Aeoliella mucimassa: one gene and its partner. Each later gene encodes a partner of the first gene's protein in a complex. Links are inferred from orthologs where the notes say so. Each region holds a gene or a part of one and is shown on either strand. Other genes may lie near its edges. The genes, in order: nuoH and Pan181_RS12950.

Evidence for each region.
Region 2: the proteins of nuoH (region 1) and Pan181_RS12950 are in contact, whole or in part, in a crystal structure (PDB 6Y11), measured with the Thermus thermophilus proteins. The link is inferred for Aeoliella mucimassa from one-to-one orthologs. Residues at the interface, in WP_096411122.1 of Thermus thermophilus: Arg36, Val44, Arg45, Met46, Gly47, Pro48, Asn49, Arg50, Val51, Leu57, Gln58, Ala61, Asp62, Ile64, Lys65, Ile67, Phe68, Lys69, Glu70, Ile72, Val74, Glu223, Ala224, Glu225, His233, Thr234, Glu235, Tyr236, Ser237, Trp241; in WP_096411117.1 of Thermus thermophilus: Arg16, Glu17, Gly18, Leu24, Leu27, Val28, Trp30, Gly31, Arg32, Asn34, Ser35, Trp37, Thr54, Asp55, Ala56, Asp59, Ala61, Arg62, Phe63, Gly64, Glu66, Val67, Phe68, Arg69, Ala70, Ser71, Arg73, Gln74, Ala75, Asp76.

The regions. Positions count from the first base shown.
Region 1 is NZ_CP036278.1:4,505,720-4,513,960, reverse strand. What follows is about bases 1-2,808. They hold nuoH (NADH-quinone oxidoreductase subunit NuoH), read right to left. Parts: upstream 2,137-2,808; coding sequence 865-2,136; downstream 1-864. Other genes in these bases: Pan181_RS17645 (NADH-quinone oxidoreductase subunit D), read right to left, coding at 2,268-2,808; Pan181_RS17655 (NADH-quinone oxidoreductase subunit J family protein), read right to left, coding at 257-868; nuoK (NADH-quinone oxidoreductase subunit NuoK), read right to left, coding at 1-260. In the rest of the region: more of Pan181_RS17645, read right to left, coding at 2,809-3,470; Pan181_RS17640 (NADH-quinone oxidoreductase subunit C), read right to left, coding at 3,543-4,076; Pan181_RS17635 (NADH-quinone oxidoreductase subunit A), read right to left, coding at 4,109-4,753; Pan181_RS17630 (NuoI/complex I 23 kDa subunit family protein), read right to left, coding at 4,772-5,332; carbon storage regulator CsrA, read left to right, coding at 5,683-5,907; Pan181_RS17615 (NYN domain-containing protein), read right to left, coding at 6,385-7,161; Pan181_RS17610 (ferrochelatase), read left to right, coding at 7,972-8,241. UniProt on the Escherichia coli protein: NDH-1 shuttles electrons from NADH, via FMN and iron-sulfur (Fe-S) centers, to quinones in the respiratory chain. The immediate electron acceptor for the enzyme in this species is believed to be ubiquinone.
Region 2 is NZ_CP036278.1:3,215,095-3,223,354, forward strand. The notes cover bases 2,970-5,796. They hold Pan181_RS12950 (NADH-quinone oxidoreductase subunit B), read left to right. Parts: upstream 2,970-3,998; coding sequence 3,999-4,595; downstream 4,596-5,796. Other genes in these bases: Pan181_RS12945 (helix-turn-helix transcriptional regulator), read left to right, coding at 3,267-3,932; sufC (Fe-S cluster assembly ATPase SufC), read left to right, coding at 4,682-5,497; sufB (Fe-S cluster assembly protein SufB), read left to right, coding at 5,615-5,796. In the rest of the region: Pan181_RS12930 (hypothetical protein), read left to right, coding at 1-186; tRNA dihydrouridine synthase DusB, read left to right, coding at 212-1,279; Pan181_RS12940 (alanine/glycine:cation symporter family protein), read right to left, coding at 1,276-2,961; more of sufB, read left to right, coding at 5,797-7,030; Fe-S cluster assembly protein SufD, read left to right, coding at 7,182-8,260. UniProt on the Escherichia coli protein: NDH-1 shuttles electrons from NADH, via FMN and iron-sulfur (Fe-S) centers, to quinones in the respiratory chain. The immediate electron acceptor for the enzyme in this species is ubiquinone.

The DNA of each region.
Region 1 (8,241 bases):
GCTGCGAGCACGATCACGAACATGGCCATCAACTGCCCGTCGAGTCCCAGTGATCCCTCACTACCACGCAGGTAAGGGCTGCCGAGAGCCACTAGGTTGACGTTGGCCCCGTTGAGCACCAGTTCGATGCCCATGAGCACGCCGAGCGCGTTGCGCTTGGTGGCCATGCAGATCACACCGCAGGTAAACAGCACTGCTCCCACCACCATGTAGTGGCTCACGCCAATCGGTTCGGTAAGTAGGCTGGCGAGCAGCATCATCCGCGGACCTCGCTCGGGAAATTGGTAACGTCGTCGTTAGCTGCCTGTCGAGCCCGCGCCAGGTAGGCGGCTCCGACCAGCACGACCAACAAGTGGACCGAAACGATCAGGAAGGGGAACAAGTAGCCCGACATCCCTTGGCGAAGCTCGGCGTCGGGTTGGTCGAGTTGATCGACACGGTACCCTTCGAGCGCCATGCCGATCGGGGCGGCCGTAACGACCGGCGTATTCCGCTCGACGGCCGGGGTGTTCGTGGGTTGCCAGGCGGGCACGTTCGTCACGGTGAACGCGAGCACGAACAGCAGCACTCCCCCCACGACCAGCGCGGTAAGCAGTTCGCCGCTCGAGGTCCGCATCGCCAGGAACGGCGTTTGGGCGGTGAGCATCACACCAAACACCAGCAGCACCAGGGTGCCGCCGACGTAGATCATCAACTGCATGGCACCCACAAAGTCGGCACCTGCGAGGAAGAACAGCCCTGCGGTCGCGGAGAGCGACAGCACCAGGTAGAACGCCATGCGGACGATGTTGTTCGACAACACCACCGCGATCGCGAATCCACCAGCCAGCAGGCTGCAAAGCAGGAACAGGAAGCTCGACCAGATCATGGTTGACCCTCCTGCGAGTGATTGGTTTCGTTCTTGGCGATCAACGCTTCCTCGGCTGGCGGGGTCGCGAGCTCGGGCTCGACGAGCGGCTTTTCGGTCACCATGCGATTTGCGGCCGGGGCTTGCAGCAAGCCGAGGAACACGCGGTCGGGCATGGCTACGTGCCAGAGAGCCGCGCCGACGAACATCGCTGCGGCAATCGGCGTGCAGTACTTCAAGCAGGTGGTCATTACCTGATCGATACGCAAGCGAGGCAAGGTCCACCGCACCCACATCATCACGATCACCAGCAGGATGGCTTTCACGAGCACGTTCACCAGGCCGATCAAGTTGCCGATATAGCCGAGCACCGCGATGTCGTTGCCACCGAGACCGAGGAGGTCGCCGATTGGGATCGGACCGTTCCAGCCGCCTAGGAACAGAATCGACGCCAGCAAGCTAACTGCGAGCATCGAACCGTACTCGGCCATGAAGAAGAAGCTCCAGCGGAGACCGGAGTATTCGGTATGGAAACCAGCCACCAGTTCGCTCTCGGCCTCGGCCAAGTCGAACGGGGCGCGATTCACGCTGGCGGTTGCACAGGTGAAGTAAACCCAGAACACCAGGAAGGTGAACGGATCGTGCAGCAGGTACCAGTTGGTGAACCAGCCTTGTTGCTTGTCGCCGATCACGACCAGGTCCATCGAGCCGGCCAGCATCACCGGTATCACCACGCAGAGTCCCAGCGGTACTTCGTAGCTCACCACTTGGGCGGCCTCACGCATGGCTCCGAACAGCGACCACTTCGACGCCGAACCATACCCGGCGAGGATCACGCCGAACACTTCGAGCCCCATTACTGCGAGCACGAAAAACACGCCGACGTTCAGGTGTTGAGCGACGAACGGAAAATCACGCCCGGCAAAAGGGATGGCGATGAATCCTGCCAGCGACGCACAAAAGCTCACATAAGGAGCAATGCGGAACATCATCTGATCGGCGTCGCCCGGCACCAGGTCTTCTTTGGTCAGCAGCTTCAAGCCATCGGCCAACGTTTGCAGCCAGCCAAACTTGCCACCCACGCGAGTGGGGCCCAGGCGGTCCTGGATGCGACCCGCGACTTTTCGTTCGAGCCAGATGAACAGCAGCGATGAGCTGGCAATCAGGCCCAGAACCAGCGATACGTACACCAACGCAGCCAGCACGTATCCGATGGGATGGTTTAGAGGTACAGCTCCTCCAAACCAGCTCAGGATCCAGTCGAATAGTCTGTTTAGCGGCTCAGCCACGATGCTTTCCGTGCCGGTAAGTTGTCAGCGATCAGGTCGCTGATTAAAGCGAAGTTGTCAGTGAATATCGCACACGTTGTATCGAGTGTCGAGGGATTGCTGGTGGTGTTCGAGGTGGACCGAAACAAGACCTAGCGGTCTATTTCTCCCATCACCAAGTCGAGCGAGCCCACGATCGCCGGGACGTCGGCAATCAGGCAGTCGCGACATAGTTCTGGGACCACCGACAAGTTGGCGAGCGAGCTACTACGAGCCCGAGCACGCCAGGGAATCGCATTGCCATCCGAGACAATGCCGAATCCCATTTGGCCGCGAGGACACTCGGTTTCGAGGTAGGCCTCGCCAGCGGGTAGTTTCTGGGTAAGTTTGATCGGCTCGCCGATGCTGCCTTCGGTGGTGCGATACTTTTCGATCGCTTGGCGCACCAGGCGGATCGACTGCACTACTTCGAGCATGCGAACGTAGAACCGATGCCAACAATCGCCGAGCACCGCTTCGAGCGGCACCGCGGGATACTCTTGGTCGGCAGGGTACTGGCCACGGCGCTCGACCACGATCTCGTAGTCGTAGCCTTCGTACATTTTGGTGAAGATCGGTTCGCCATCGCGGCGCAGGTCCCAATCGACTCCGCTGCCACGCAGCACGGGGCCGCTGCACCCGTAGTTGATTGCCAGTTCTGGCGACATGATACCGATGCCCGCGGTCCGTTTGATGAACACCGCGTTGCTGGTGAGCAGCGTGTGGTACTCGTCGATCACCGGCACAAACTGGTCGAGAAACGACAGGCACTTCTCCATCCAGCCCGGGGGCAGGTCGCCGGTTGCACCGCCGACGGTGATGTAGCTATAGGTGAGTCGGGCGCCGCAGACGTCTTCGAATAAGTCGAGTATTTTTTCGCGTTCTCGGAAGGCGTACAGGAACGGGCTGAAGCTCCCCAGGTCGAGCCCGTAGGCGCCCATGCCGACCAGGTGGCTGGCAATGCGGTTCAGTTCGGTGATCAAGACCCGCAGATGGCGGCCCTTTTCGGGCACTTCGATGCCCATCAGCTTCTCGACCACCAAGGCCCAGCCGAGATTCATGTTCATCCCAGCCAGGTAGTCCATGCGGTCGGTATACGGAATGTACTGCCGGGGGGTGAGGTTCTCGCCGATCTTTTCGGCACACCGGTGCAAATACCCGATGTGCGGCATCACTTCACTGACGACTTCGCCGTCGGTTCGCAGCACCAGTCGCAACACACCATGCGTGCTGGGATGCTGTGGTCCCATGTTGACCAGCATCTCGTCGGTACGAACATCGAGTTCGATGGTGTTGGTTGCCGTGGTGTTGGACATGCCGTTGCTTTTCGAAGTAACTCGCGAAGGGATGAACTGCCGGTGAAAGGTGGGGGCGACTCGTGTGGATGGCTAACGACCGCGAATGCCGTGGTACTCCAGCGGCATCTCGTAGTCTTTGCGAAGCGGATGGCCTTGCCAGTCTTCAGGGCAGAGGATCCGCCGCAGATCGGGGTGGCCAGTGAACTCGATGCCCACCAGGTCGTAGACTTCCCGCTCGTGCCAGTCGGCAGTCCGCCAGATGTTCGAAACGGTTGGCACTTGCGGAATCATCTCGGGCTCGTCGTTCTGCCAGCGCGGTAGCATGAGCTTCACGACGAGTAGGTGTTTGTGCTGCAAGCTCGTCAGGTGGTACAGCAACTCGATGTGAGGTTGCCACTTCACCTTCTTTGCTTTCTTCTCATCCGGTTCGCAGTAGTCGACCCCGGTGATGCAGTTCAGGTAGTTGAACGCGAGCGTTGGTTCGTCTTTTAGGAACTGAGCGACGCGCGGCCAGTCGTCGACGCTTACTTCGATCCATGGATCGACCGCCTCGGACACCGCTTGCATCGTGGCGCCCGGGAAACGCTCGGTGAGAACCTTGTGGATCGTAGTGAAGTCAGCCATGGAATCGACGAAAAGTGGTTGAAAGGCGGGGCTCAGGCAGCCCGTATTTGGGTGGAATTGTTCGTGGTAGGCACCGAGCGAACCGCCCGCACCCAGTCGAGGTCGCCCCGTTTCCAGACGTAGGCAAAGCCGACCATCAATACCGCGAAGAACACCGCGATGTCGACGAGCGACGTCCGCACGATGTGCGTGGCCATCTGCTGGGTCGCGGCTTTGGTCTGACCGCGAGGGTCGGTGGTTAGCTGCAACGCTTCGGCTTGTTCGGCGGTGAGCGTCGGCGACGTCGGATGCCGGATGCCAAGTTCGCGAAGCTTCTGCTCCGCAAAGGGCGACAGTTGCGTGGCTGGGGCATCGTAGTTGTCCATGTCGGCCGCCACGATCGGAGCACTGGTGGCCGCTAGTTCGTTCGCTTTGCCAAACACCGTGGCCCAGGGAAAGAAGAAGGCCACTTCGACATCAAAAATGATGAACAGCAACGCGACCACGTAAAATCGGAGGTCGAACTGCACGAAGCTCGAGCCAATGGTCGGCTCGCCGCACTCGTAGATTTCCAGCTTTTCTTCATTCGGTTTGCTGGGCCGGCAGAAGTAGCCGATCAGCAAGTTCGCGAACAAGAAGACACCACCCACCAGCACGAACAGGGCAAGGAAGCCAACGATTTCGGTAGGAGTTGCCATGGGATGTTCGGGGGACGTTTATGAAGCGGAGGTTTGATTCGGCCCGCCGTGGACGGGCGCGATGACTTGTTTGGATTCGTGCACCGCGGTGGGATTGAGCGTGGCTCGCCCCCAAGCGACATCGAGCGGCAACCGCGAGAAGTCCACCAGGCAACCATCGCGCGAGTAGCAGCTCAGGTCGTGGTTTGCCCCCATGAAAATGCAATCCACCGGGCAGGGTTCCACGCAGAGTGCACAGAACATGCACTTGCTGTAATCGATGGTAAAGCCGGTGACCTTAAAGCCTTTGGCTCCTTCGACCCGCTCCTTGCCGATGTAGATGCAGTCCACCGGGCAAGCTTTCGCGCACTGATCGCACGCAATGCACGTGGTCAGGTCGAAGCGGTGGAATCCCCGATAGCGGGCCGAAACAGGCACCGGCAGCTCGGGATACTCGAAAAGCTCGGTAAAGGCTTTACGCTCAGGGCGTAGGGTCCGCACCCACATGCGAAGCGTCACCCACAAACCGTGGGCAACGGTGCTGACCGTCTCGATGATATTCCCTAGCCAGGGCCAGGATTTTTTAATTGCTGTGACCATGGTAGTCCTGCGACTTCCTTGTGAAGTCGGCGATTATAGGGCATGCAAGGCCTTGCCTAATAGCCCCGGCGGGAACGTGCAAAATGGCTGTCGTGAATGCGGGTCTCCGCTGATTCTGGGCCTGGTGGACGCAGGATCCGGGGAATCGGCGTTACCGGCATGCAAAATACACGCCAATCTCTTGCCGTTCGCTTGACTATTGACTAGCTGCTCGTAGAGTGAAGGTAGGAAAAATGTCGTCAAGGGGGGATTCGTCCTTCCGCAGTTTGGGACGGCATGCGTGTAAGACATGAGAGTCGGACAGGTGGCCTACGAGCCGACCCCGGCCACCAAAATGAAGGAATCGAACCATGTTAGTGCTCTCGCGGAAGAAGAACGAGAGTATCGTTATCAACGACGATATCACCATTGTGGTGGTCGAAATCCGTGGCGACAAAGTACGCCTGGGGGTTGAGGCTCCCAAGGAAGTACCGGTACACCGTAACGAAGTGTACGAGGCCATCCGTCGCAGCCAAAATGTTGAGCAGGCTCAAAATGTTGAGCAGACCGGCGATTCGTCGGCCGCTGCTGAGTAGTTTCCTGCCATTCGGTAAACACCGCTCAAATTATTGCAGCGGTTGCTCAATTCTTTTGTGGTTAATTGCCGATACCTGTAGTTCAACCTGCTGGGGTGGGTTGACGATTGGCCGTTAGCTTTCTATACCAAGTTGCTTACCCGAAACGTGGTAACAACAGCTAAGCGGGCACCGGCCTTTCTTAGCGAACCTCCCCGGGTGCAAAAGCCTCTCTTTTGGGGCAATTGCGAATAGACGGCCCCTTCGTCTAGTGGTCTAGGACTCCGGCCTTTCACGCCGGCAACACGGGTTCGAACCCCGTAGGGGTCACTTTTAGTGGAAGCAGACCTCGGGAATCGCAAGATTCCCGAGGTTTTCCGCTTTCTGGGCTGTCGCTTGGTTTTGCACCGCAGTTTCCGGTGCCTTCTTCAGCGAATCTTCAGTGCTAGGTTCCGAGGTCGAAGTCGATATCGAGAGTCTGACGACGGTGCTGGACCGCTAATTGTCTGTTTGAGGATCTGCGGTATCTGTTGCTGGGAATTCATCACCGCCTGCGTTTTGGGCGGACTGCTCGTTTTGGCCTTGAGGCTCTTGGTGCTGGCGGTCGCGAGGAAAGGCAGAACGCAGGCCGTCGATATGTTCGTGCAAATCGGACCGAATGGTGGCCCACATTGGGTCCAGGATAAAGTCAATTCCTTCGCGTCTCGCAAGCTTTGCTGCTGGTACGAAATCGCTATCTCCAGAAACTAGGACTATCTGATCGACCTGCTTCTTGTAGGCCAATGAAGCGATGTCCAAGCCAATCCTGATGTCAACACCCTTCTGTTTCGCATCATAGACAACGTCTTCGTCCTTCAATTCGCTAAGTTTCGTCGAGCCGCGAAGTAGTTTGGTGAGTTTCTTACCACTCAATTTCCACTCCGCCGAATCACCATTAATGTAGCCAAGTCTGATTGCTACTTTTCGCTTCCGTTTTAGCAACTCAAAAAATGAGGTTCGCCAAATCGCTGTTGCGCTCTTACCGAGATCGATTCCCTTTTTCGAAACAGGGTTTTGGATCCTCTTGGTGAGTGGAGCACAGTCGTAATAGAAAATGCGGTACAGGGAGCGTTTTTTGCTACTACCCTTCCCACCCGTCGACGGACTCCTGTCTCGTAGGTGTTCGTTGCACATCCAGACCATGTCTTTCGCTACTTGGTCAGGTGTTGCCGAACCCCGGAGATAGCGATATCGCTTAAGAAAGAAGCTACCGTCTACTAGAATTGCTGTCGGCATAAAAAGAACCCCCTGGTTTCAGCCACCCCGCAATAGATTGGGAGCGCGTACTAGCAGGGGGTTGTTCTTTGAAGTTGGAGTCAATGGGTAATCCCATCAACATACAAATTATGGCATCGTTATCGTCAAATTTCAAACAGTATCCTTTGCTTTGTAGCAAATAATTCCATAAATAGTTGGTGGAAAAGGGTTTGCGTCATTTTGTGCGTTTCGACAGTTGGTGTTTGATACTTTCATTTATTCATGTGACGCTCGCAATTACCACCACCCTAGCCCCCTCCGTAAAGCCGCCCGATTAACCATTTTTCGCTTCGAAATGGCCACCTCATCTGCTATAACGGAGTGGGGTACAAGTGTATATGTGTTGGTTTGGTTTTCGGTGATTGGTTAGGTAAAAAAACAGGGGGAGTCGGATGGATTGCAAGCGTCGATTGCTGAGTGTGAGGCAACAGCGTTCGGCATGGGGCACTTACCCGCCATTTGCCCCCACTCGCTGCCGGGGTGGGGCGAAATGGTGGGACGGCGGTTTCGGGGCGCGCGAAAAAGTGTCGGTAAAACAAGCTTCTATGTGAAGTCCGCCAGGCTGGTGAAGCCAGAATAAAGCCCCCACGAATCGATTTCGCGGTTTTGGGGGCAAAACTCCGGAGCCCTTCACCGGCCCCCGGCGAGCGACTCGCTGCGGGTGTTCGACGGCCAACTGAATCGCTAGAGTGCAGTGCTGCCCCCCCCGTCGCTGGGCACCGCGTATTGATAGGCTCCGTTCCGCGGAGCATGTTCATCTTCGTTCCTCTCATTTCATTGCATCGATCCATGTACGACGCCTTGCTACTGGTTTCGTTCGGAGGCCCCGAGGCACCCGACGAGGTCATGCCCTTTTTGGAAAACGTGTTGCGGGGCAAGAACGTGCCTCGTGAGCGGATGCTCGAAGTCGCGGAGCACTACCAGCACTTCGGCGGGGTCAGTCCCATCAACGAGCAGAACCGGCAGTTGATCGCTGCGCTCAAGGACGACTTTGCTGCCAACGGAGTGGAGCTACCGATCTATTGGGGCAATCGCAATTGGCATCCACTGCTGCCCGAC
Region 2 (8,260 bases), 1.3 Mb from region 1 along the record:
CCTTCGATGGATCTCTCCCCCACGTTCGACTCGGGCGTGGTCCCCACCGGCGACGAGCAAGATCCGGCGAATCCCGAGCAGGGAGTGGTTCCCGCAGGGGGAGCCCAAGCCATGCCCAGTCAGTTGGAGCCGGGCGAATCGTCGGTGCTTCTCCGCAATACGACGCTGCCGGATCTCGCGAATTAGGCTGAACTTAAGTAACCTGAGGGGTATGAGTTTCGATACTACCACTACCAATAGCGATTCCCCCAAGCCGTTGGCGGCCCCCATTTGGATCGGCGATCTGAAGATCGACCCGCCGATTCTGGCGGCACCGATGGCGGGCTTCACGAACTACCCGTTCCGCCAAATTGTTCGAGAGTTCGGCGGAGCCGGCCTGATTGCGACTGAAATGGTCAACGCTAAGGGCTTTGTGTGGCTCGACGAGCAGGAGGCCACTCATCCCGACCGGCTGTGGGGCGTCGCCGACGAACCCCGCCCGCTGGCGGTGCAGATCTGGGACAACGATCCCCCAACGCTTGCGAAAGTCGGTCATCGGCTGGCCACCGAGTATGGTGTAAGCGTCGTGGACATCAATTTTGGCTGCCCAGTACGCCAGGTCACTCAGAAGGCCCATAGCGGCTCGTACCTACTTAGCCAGCCCGAGCGGATGGGGCAGATCATCGAGCAGGTGGTCGCCGCTTGTCATCCGACGCCGGTAACGGCCAAGATTCGCCTCGGCTGCACCCGCGACAAGATCAACGCGATCGACATCGCCCAGGTGGTCGAGGGGGCCGGTGCGGCCGCGTTAACGGTGCATGGTCGTACTGCGGCCGATATGTTCCGCGGTGAAGCCGACTGGGACAAAATATCGGCGATCAAGCCGTATCTCAAGCGAATTCCGCTGATCGGCAACGGCGACCTCGACACCGCTGCGAAGGTGGTCAGCGCGTTCGAGCGATACGATATCGACGCGGTGATGATCGCCCGCGCGTGTTTGAACAAGCCGTGGCTCTTCGCCCATGCGGCTGCCGCGCTGCGCGGCGAGCCAGTGCCCGAAGAGCCGACGCTCAGCGAGCAGCGTGAGTTGATGCTGCATCATTACCGCTTGGTCTGCGAGCGATTCGGGCCCGAGAAGGGTACCGTGCTAATGCGTAAGTTCGCGTGCTGCTACGCCCAAGGCCGCCGCGGCGCCCGCGACTTCCGCAAACACGTCGCCCGGGTCACCACGCCCGAAGAGTTTCAGGCGGTGGTGACGGAGTTCTTTCCGCGCGATCTGGTCGACGCGATGGCCAGCTAGTTGGCCCCACGCGGTTTGCCGTGATGCTCTTCGCTGGCGAAGCCACCCGTTTTCAGCGTGGTCCAGTAGTCGTCGAGCAAGCGTTTTACTTTACCGCTAAGCAGGAACAAGCCGAGCATGTTGGGGAAGGCCATTGAGAGAATCATCAGATCGCTGAAGTCGAGCACGTTCGTTGCCTTGATCACTGATCCGAGCAGCACCGCGAACAAGAACGCGATGCGGTAAGCCAGCGACCACTTGCGACCGAACAGGAAGGTAAAGCATCGTTCACCATAGTACGACCAGGAGATCATGGTCGAGTAGGCGAATAGCACGACCGCTACGGTAAGCACGTAGGGGAACCATGAGATCACTTGCTCAAACGCCATGCTGGTGAGGCCCGCTCCGTCGTTCGCAGCAATCGCCTCGGCAGCTTTGGGATACTGCTCAGCATCGTAAACGCCCGAGATGATGATGACCAAGCCGGTCATCGTGCAGACGACGATGGTATCGATAAAGGGTTCGAGCAAGGCGACAACACCTTCGCGGATGGGGTGGTCAGTCTTCGCTGCCGAGTGGGCAATCGCCGCCGAACCAACGCCCGCCTCGTTGGAGAACGAGGAACGCTTGATGCCGATGACCATCACGCCGAGCATGCCACCAAAGGCACTCTTGAGCTCGAAGGCCTCGCTGAAAATATGCTGGAAAGCCCATGGAATACGATCGTAGTGCTGAAACAACACCGCCAGCGAGGCAAGCACATAGACACCGCACATAAGCGGTACAATCTTCTCGGCGGTCGCAGCGATTCGGCGAATGCCGCCGATGATCACGATACCCACGGCGACCACCATGACCAAACCGTAGATCCAGCCATACTGGTCGACGATCGACAATTGCGACTTCACCAGGTTCATCGATTGATTGACCTGGAACGCACAGCCACCGCCGAACGAGGCGCCGATGCACAACAGGGCAAAAACGATCGACAGCACTTTGCCGAGCGCACCGAGTCCCATCTCGCTTAGACCAACATCCAAATAACGCATTGGGCCGCCTGACACGTGGCCATCGGGCTCCACCTTGCGGTAAGCCTGGCCGAGCGTGCACTCGACGAACTTGCTGGTCATACCGAAGAAGCCCGCTGCAATCATCCAGAACAAAGCCCCAGGGCCGCCGGTACCAACCGCGATGGCGACACCTGCGATGTTGCCCAAACCCACGGTTGCCGACAAAGCGGAGGTGAGTGCTTGGAAGTGGGTGACTTCGCCCGGATCGTCGGGATCGTCATAGTCGCCCTTGGTGACTCGAATCGCGTGCCCGAATGCCCGCAGGTTGATAAACCCCATGCGGAAGGTCAGGAAGATGGCCCCACCGGCCAGCCAAACCACAACAAACGGCACCGAAGTTCCTAGCCAATTAGAAGTGCCAAAGTCGTAAAACAGGACCGCCACCATATAACTGACAAGAACTCCAAAGAATTGGTCGATTTGGCGTTCGAGCTTGCGAATCCACCCCTCTTCTGGGGTATCCTCTGAGTCGGTTGGTTCAGAGCTGGTTTCAGCAATGTCGGTGTCGGCTGATTCGGCCGTGGTGCCAGGCTCGGCATCCTGAGCCCAGGCGGTAGTGGAGGTGGTTGCCGCTACCACGAGCAGGAAAAGAGCCAGAAAAAAGGGCCAAAAGGCGTACTTACGCAAGAACATCGCTGAATCCGGTAAGGGTGTGATTATTCGCCTGTTGAATAATGCGAGCCAAGCTCGCCCGCCAAAACCTGATACGTGGAAACCCGAAACGTGTTACGGGTCACGCATAAAATCATTGGGGTAAGATAGGCCTTATAGTCAATAAACCGTTACGGTTCAATAGTTTGCGGCGATAGAAGACATTCAGGGCTATTTTTCAAACCCCTTCTTGTCAATAATAGGTAAAGCCTTACCATATAAGCAGTAACGCATGGAATGCTACCAATATTGGGTAGCGTCGCCTCTATCCCCCCGGTCGATTGGGTATGTCTGCAACCGTTTTCGATTCTGACGACGCCCTGCTCAACTTGCTACGCAAGCGTGGCAGTGTTGAGATCACCGAACTGGTCGACGCCCTCGGCGTCACGGCCACGGCGGTGCGGCAGCGGCTGACGCGATTGATGGACGATGGTCTCATCACTCGCGAAGAGTCCGAGCGGCGAGGTCGTGGACGTCCGCGTCACTCGTACCAGCTGACCGAAAAGGGAAGGCGAACCAGCGGAAACAACTACGCCGATTTGGTCGACGTGCTCTGGGCGGAGATTCGTGCTATCGAAGATCCGGAAATCCAGGCCGGGTTGCTCAAGCGGATTGCGACTCAACTAGCATCGCGGGCCGGCGAATTGTCGGGCGCAACGCTGGGAGAGAAGATGCAAAATCTCGCTCAGATGATGCAGCAACGGCGGATTCCTTTTGAAGTCGAAATGAAATCGGATGAGCTGCCAGTGCTCACGGCCATGGCCTGTCCCTATCCTGAACTCGTGGAGCAGGACAAGAGCATCTGTGCAATGGAACGAATGCTTTTTTCCGAGGTGCTTGGTGAATCGCTCAAGCTCTCCGGGTGCCGCCCTCAAGGCGACAGTTGCTGTTCGTTCGAACCGAGTCGTGCAGGCGACGACTCTCTAAGCGATCCACTGCCCGAAGAGAACTAACTACAGGTCGCCAGACTGCTGGTTACCACCGACACCAAGACAAAAGATACAACCGAAGATACTGCAATGCACGAGCCATGGATTGAAGGCCGTTTTGAGGAAGGCGTTGTTACCACCACGGTGGAGCAAGCCATTAACTGGGCGCGTCAGTCGAGCATTTGGCCGATGACGTTCGGCCTGGCCTGTTGTGCCATTGAAATGATGGCTGCGGGTGCGGGCCGGTTCGATATGGACCGCTTCGGCGCTGGGGCGTTTCGTGCGACCCCGCGTCAAGCCGACCTGATGATCGTAGCAGGAACCGTGACTTACAAAATGGCCAGTCGAGTCCGCCGACTCTATAACTTGATGCCCGATCCCAAGTTCGTGATTGCCATGGGAGCGTGCACCGTGGGTGGTGGTCCTTACTTCAAGTATGGATACCACGTTGTGAAGGGGGTCGACCTGGTGGTGCCGGTCGATGTGTACGTGCCAGGCTGCCCTCCCCGCCCCGAGGCCTTGCTCGAAGGGCTCATGCGGATCCAAGACAAGATCAACGGTCACCGAATCGCCAAGAACGGTTCGGGCAAGCTGAACGACGAATTGCCGATTCCTCACCACTCGGGTTACGTCAGCGCTCCTGCCGACGGCGAGCCGATGCGTGAGCATCAAAAAGTCACCAGCTAGCCGATCGAATCTATCTAATTACGTTTGCACATTCTTATTCTTACTACCTACGCACCGAAGCGAAACTTCGAAAGACAAAGACTTTTATGAGTGAAACGCTGAAAATTACCGATTTGCATGTTGCCGTTGAGGGTAAGCCGATCCTGCGAGGTGTGAACCTGACGATTCAGCGTGGCGAAACCCACGCGTTGATGGGCCCCAATGGTTCGGGCAAGAGCACGCTTGGTAACGCCATCATGGGGCACCCCAGTTACGAAGTAACCGGTGGCTCGATTGAAATTGATGGCGCAGATCTCCTGGAAATGGATGCCTCGGAGCGTGCCCGCGCTGGTGTGTTCATGGCCTTCCAACGCCCGATGTCGATACCCGGCGTGAAGATGGCCGACTTCCTGCGTCACGCGGCTACCAACGTTCGCAATCCGAACCGCAAGGAAGGCGAAGACCTGATCCCGATGCGTGAGTTTCGCCGGGAACTGAAAGACAAGATGTCGCAGCTTCGCATGGACGAAGAGTTCGCGCGTCGCTATGTGAACGATGGCTTCTCCGGCGGCGAGATGAAGCGTGCTGAGATTCTGCAGCTGGCGATGCTGCGTCCCAAGTTTGCCATTCTCGACGAGACTGATAGCGGTCTGGATGTCGACGCGGTGAAGCTCGCCAGCCAAAGTATCGCCGAGATTGGCGGTGCCGAGATGGGCATCCTGATCATTACCCACCACGACAAGCTGCTGGAAAACAACACGCCCAATTTCACCCACGTGATGATGGGTGGCCGGATCGTCGAAACCGGCGGCGTGGAACTCGCTCGCGAATTGTACACCGAGGGTTACGATCGGATTCGTGCTGCTTACCCCGAAGCGGCTGCCCTCGATGCCGAGTTGTCCGAAGAGCAGGCCACGGCCTAATCTCAACGCCCTTGTTTTTTGGTCATACCTATTAGGTGGTGAAGTGCCCTCGCGGCCTTTCACCTGCTTCCCTACCTAGACTATTCGGCGACCCAAACGCCAAGCGAAAGACAGATTATGTCCACAGACGTAGCTACCCCCATCGAACAGCCTGTGATTGGCGAAATTAATAAGTACGACTTCATCACGCAAACCACCGGAGTGTTTAAGGCTCGCAAGGGTCTTGATCGTGAAGTGGTCGAGCAAATCTCGGCGCTCAAGAACGAGCCCGACTGGATGCGGAAGTTCCGCCTCGACTCGCTCGATATTTTCGAGTCGAAGCCGATGCCGAATTGGGGTGGCAACATCAAACTCGACTTCCAAGATGTCTATTACTACCTGAAGCCGACCGATGGGCAAGGCAAGACCTGGGACGACGTTCCTCAAGAAATCAAAGACACGTTCGATAAGCTCGGCATTCCCGAAGCGGAACGCAAGTTCCTGGCTGGCGTGAAAGCCCAGTTTGAGAGCGAAGTGGTTTACGGCTCGTTGCAGGAAGACCTCGCTAAGAAGGGCGTGATCTTCACCGACACCGATACCGCAGTTCGGGAGCATCCCGAGTTACTACGCGAGTACTTCGGCAAGATCATTCCGCCGGAAGACAACAAGTTCGCCGCGCTCAACTCGGCCGTATGGTCAGGCGGTTCGTTCATCTATGTTCCTCCCGGAGTGAAGATCGACTTCCCGCTTCAGGCTTACTTCCGCATTAATGCCGAGAGCATGGGCCAGTTCGAGCGGACGCTGATCATCGTCGACGAAGGGGCCGAGGTGCACTACGTGGAAGGTTGCACCGCGCCGATGTACTCGACCGAAAGTCTGCACTCGGCCGTGGTCGAGATCATGGTGAAGAAGAATGGTCGCTGCCGTTACACGACCATTCAGAACTGGGCCAACAACATCTACAACCTGGTCACCAAGCGGGCCATGGCCTATGAAAACGCGTTGATGGAATGGATCGACGGCAACCTCGGTAGCCAGCTGACCATGAAGTACCCTGCGGTCTACATGATGGAGCCCGGTGCTCGCGGCGAGATCCTCTCGATCGCGTTTGCTTCCAAGGGGCAGCATCAGGACGCGGGTGCCAAGCTCGTGCACTGTGCTCCAAACACCTCGGGCCGAATCATTTCGAAGAGTATCAGCAAGAACGGCGGCCGCAGCAGCTATCGCGGTCTCTGCAAAGTCGAAGATGGAGCGATCAACTCCAAGAGCAACGTGGTTTGCGACGCGTTGATTCTCGATCCCGACAGCCGCAGCGATACCTATCCCTACATTGAAGTCGAAGAACAGCAAGTTCAGATCGAGCACGAAGCAAGCGTTTCGCGCATCGGCGAAGAGCAACTGTTCTACCTGATGAGCCGTGGTTTGACCGAAGCGGAAGCAAGCTCGATGATCGTTAGTGGCTTTATCGAGCCGTTGATCAAGGAACTGCCGATGGAGTACGCAGTGGAAATGAACCGCCTGATCGAACTGCAAATGGAAGGCAGTGTGGGCTAATCGCACCTGCTTCGCGAATCCCTCCTGCACTTGGCGTTACGTGGTTTAGTCGTGCTACCGTTGGTTCGTTGATAGACGATCCCCTGCAGTGCCAACCGCTCTCTGCCACCGATCCAGACAACCCACCTAACGAAGGTTTCACCAGACACGAATGACTGCTGCATTGGAAATCCAAGGTTTTACCAAGACTGACTTCGAGGCGTTCCTCGCGGCTCGCCCCAACGAACCGGCCTGGCTGGTCGACATGCGTCGCCAGGCTTGGGATCGTTTTGAGCAGCTCGACTGGCCTGCCCGCAACGATGAAGAGTGGATGCGTACCGATATTCGCATGTTCCACTTGAACAAGTTTGCGTTGCCGATCGAGCCGACCGAAGCCCCATCGCTGAATCCCGGCTTGCTGACGCACGACGTCGACCTGGGGGGGCAGCTGGTTGGTTATAACAGCCAGGCCGCGAGTGATTCGTTGTCGGACTCGCTCGCCAGTACTGGTGTGCTGTTCGGTAGCCTCGATCGTCTGGTGTGCGAGTACGCCGATTTGCTGCGGCCGTTCTTCGAACGTCACGTGGTCGATCCCGCCAAGGATAAGTTCGCTGCCTTGCACGCAGCCTGCTGGAGCGGCGGCACGCTGCTTTACGTGCCGAAGGGAGTCGCTATTTCGGAACCGCTACACGCCCTGTCCGCACTCGGCGATGGCGGCACCGACCTTTCCAAGACTTTGGTGATTCTTGACGACGGTGCCGAAGCAACACTGCTGACCGAAACCGCCAGTACCTCCCCGACCGCGGGCGGATTACACTGCGGTTCGATCGAGCTGATCGTGGAGCCCAACGCCAAGCTGCGATATGTGAATTTGCAGAACTGGTCGCACAATGTCTGGCATTTCGCCCATCAACGAGCGACGGTCGATCGCAATGGTTCGCTACAGTGGACCATCGGCGCGCTCGGCAGCAAGCTGGCCAAGGTGAACCAGCAAGTTGCCCTGACCGGCCCCGATGCCGATATTCAGGTCAACGGCGTTATGTTCACTGAGGGACGTCAGCACCTGTCGTACAATACCCATCAGCATCACATGGCTCCGTACTGCCGCAGCGACTTGCTTTACAAGTCGGCTCTGCAAGACCGCTCGCGTACTGTCTGGCGTGGCATGATCAAGGTCGATGTTGCGGCTCAACGCACCGACGCTTACCAACGCAACGACAACCTGATGCTGGCTTCGACCGCCCGCGCCGA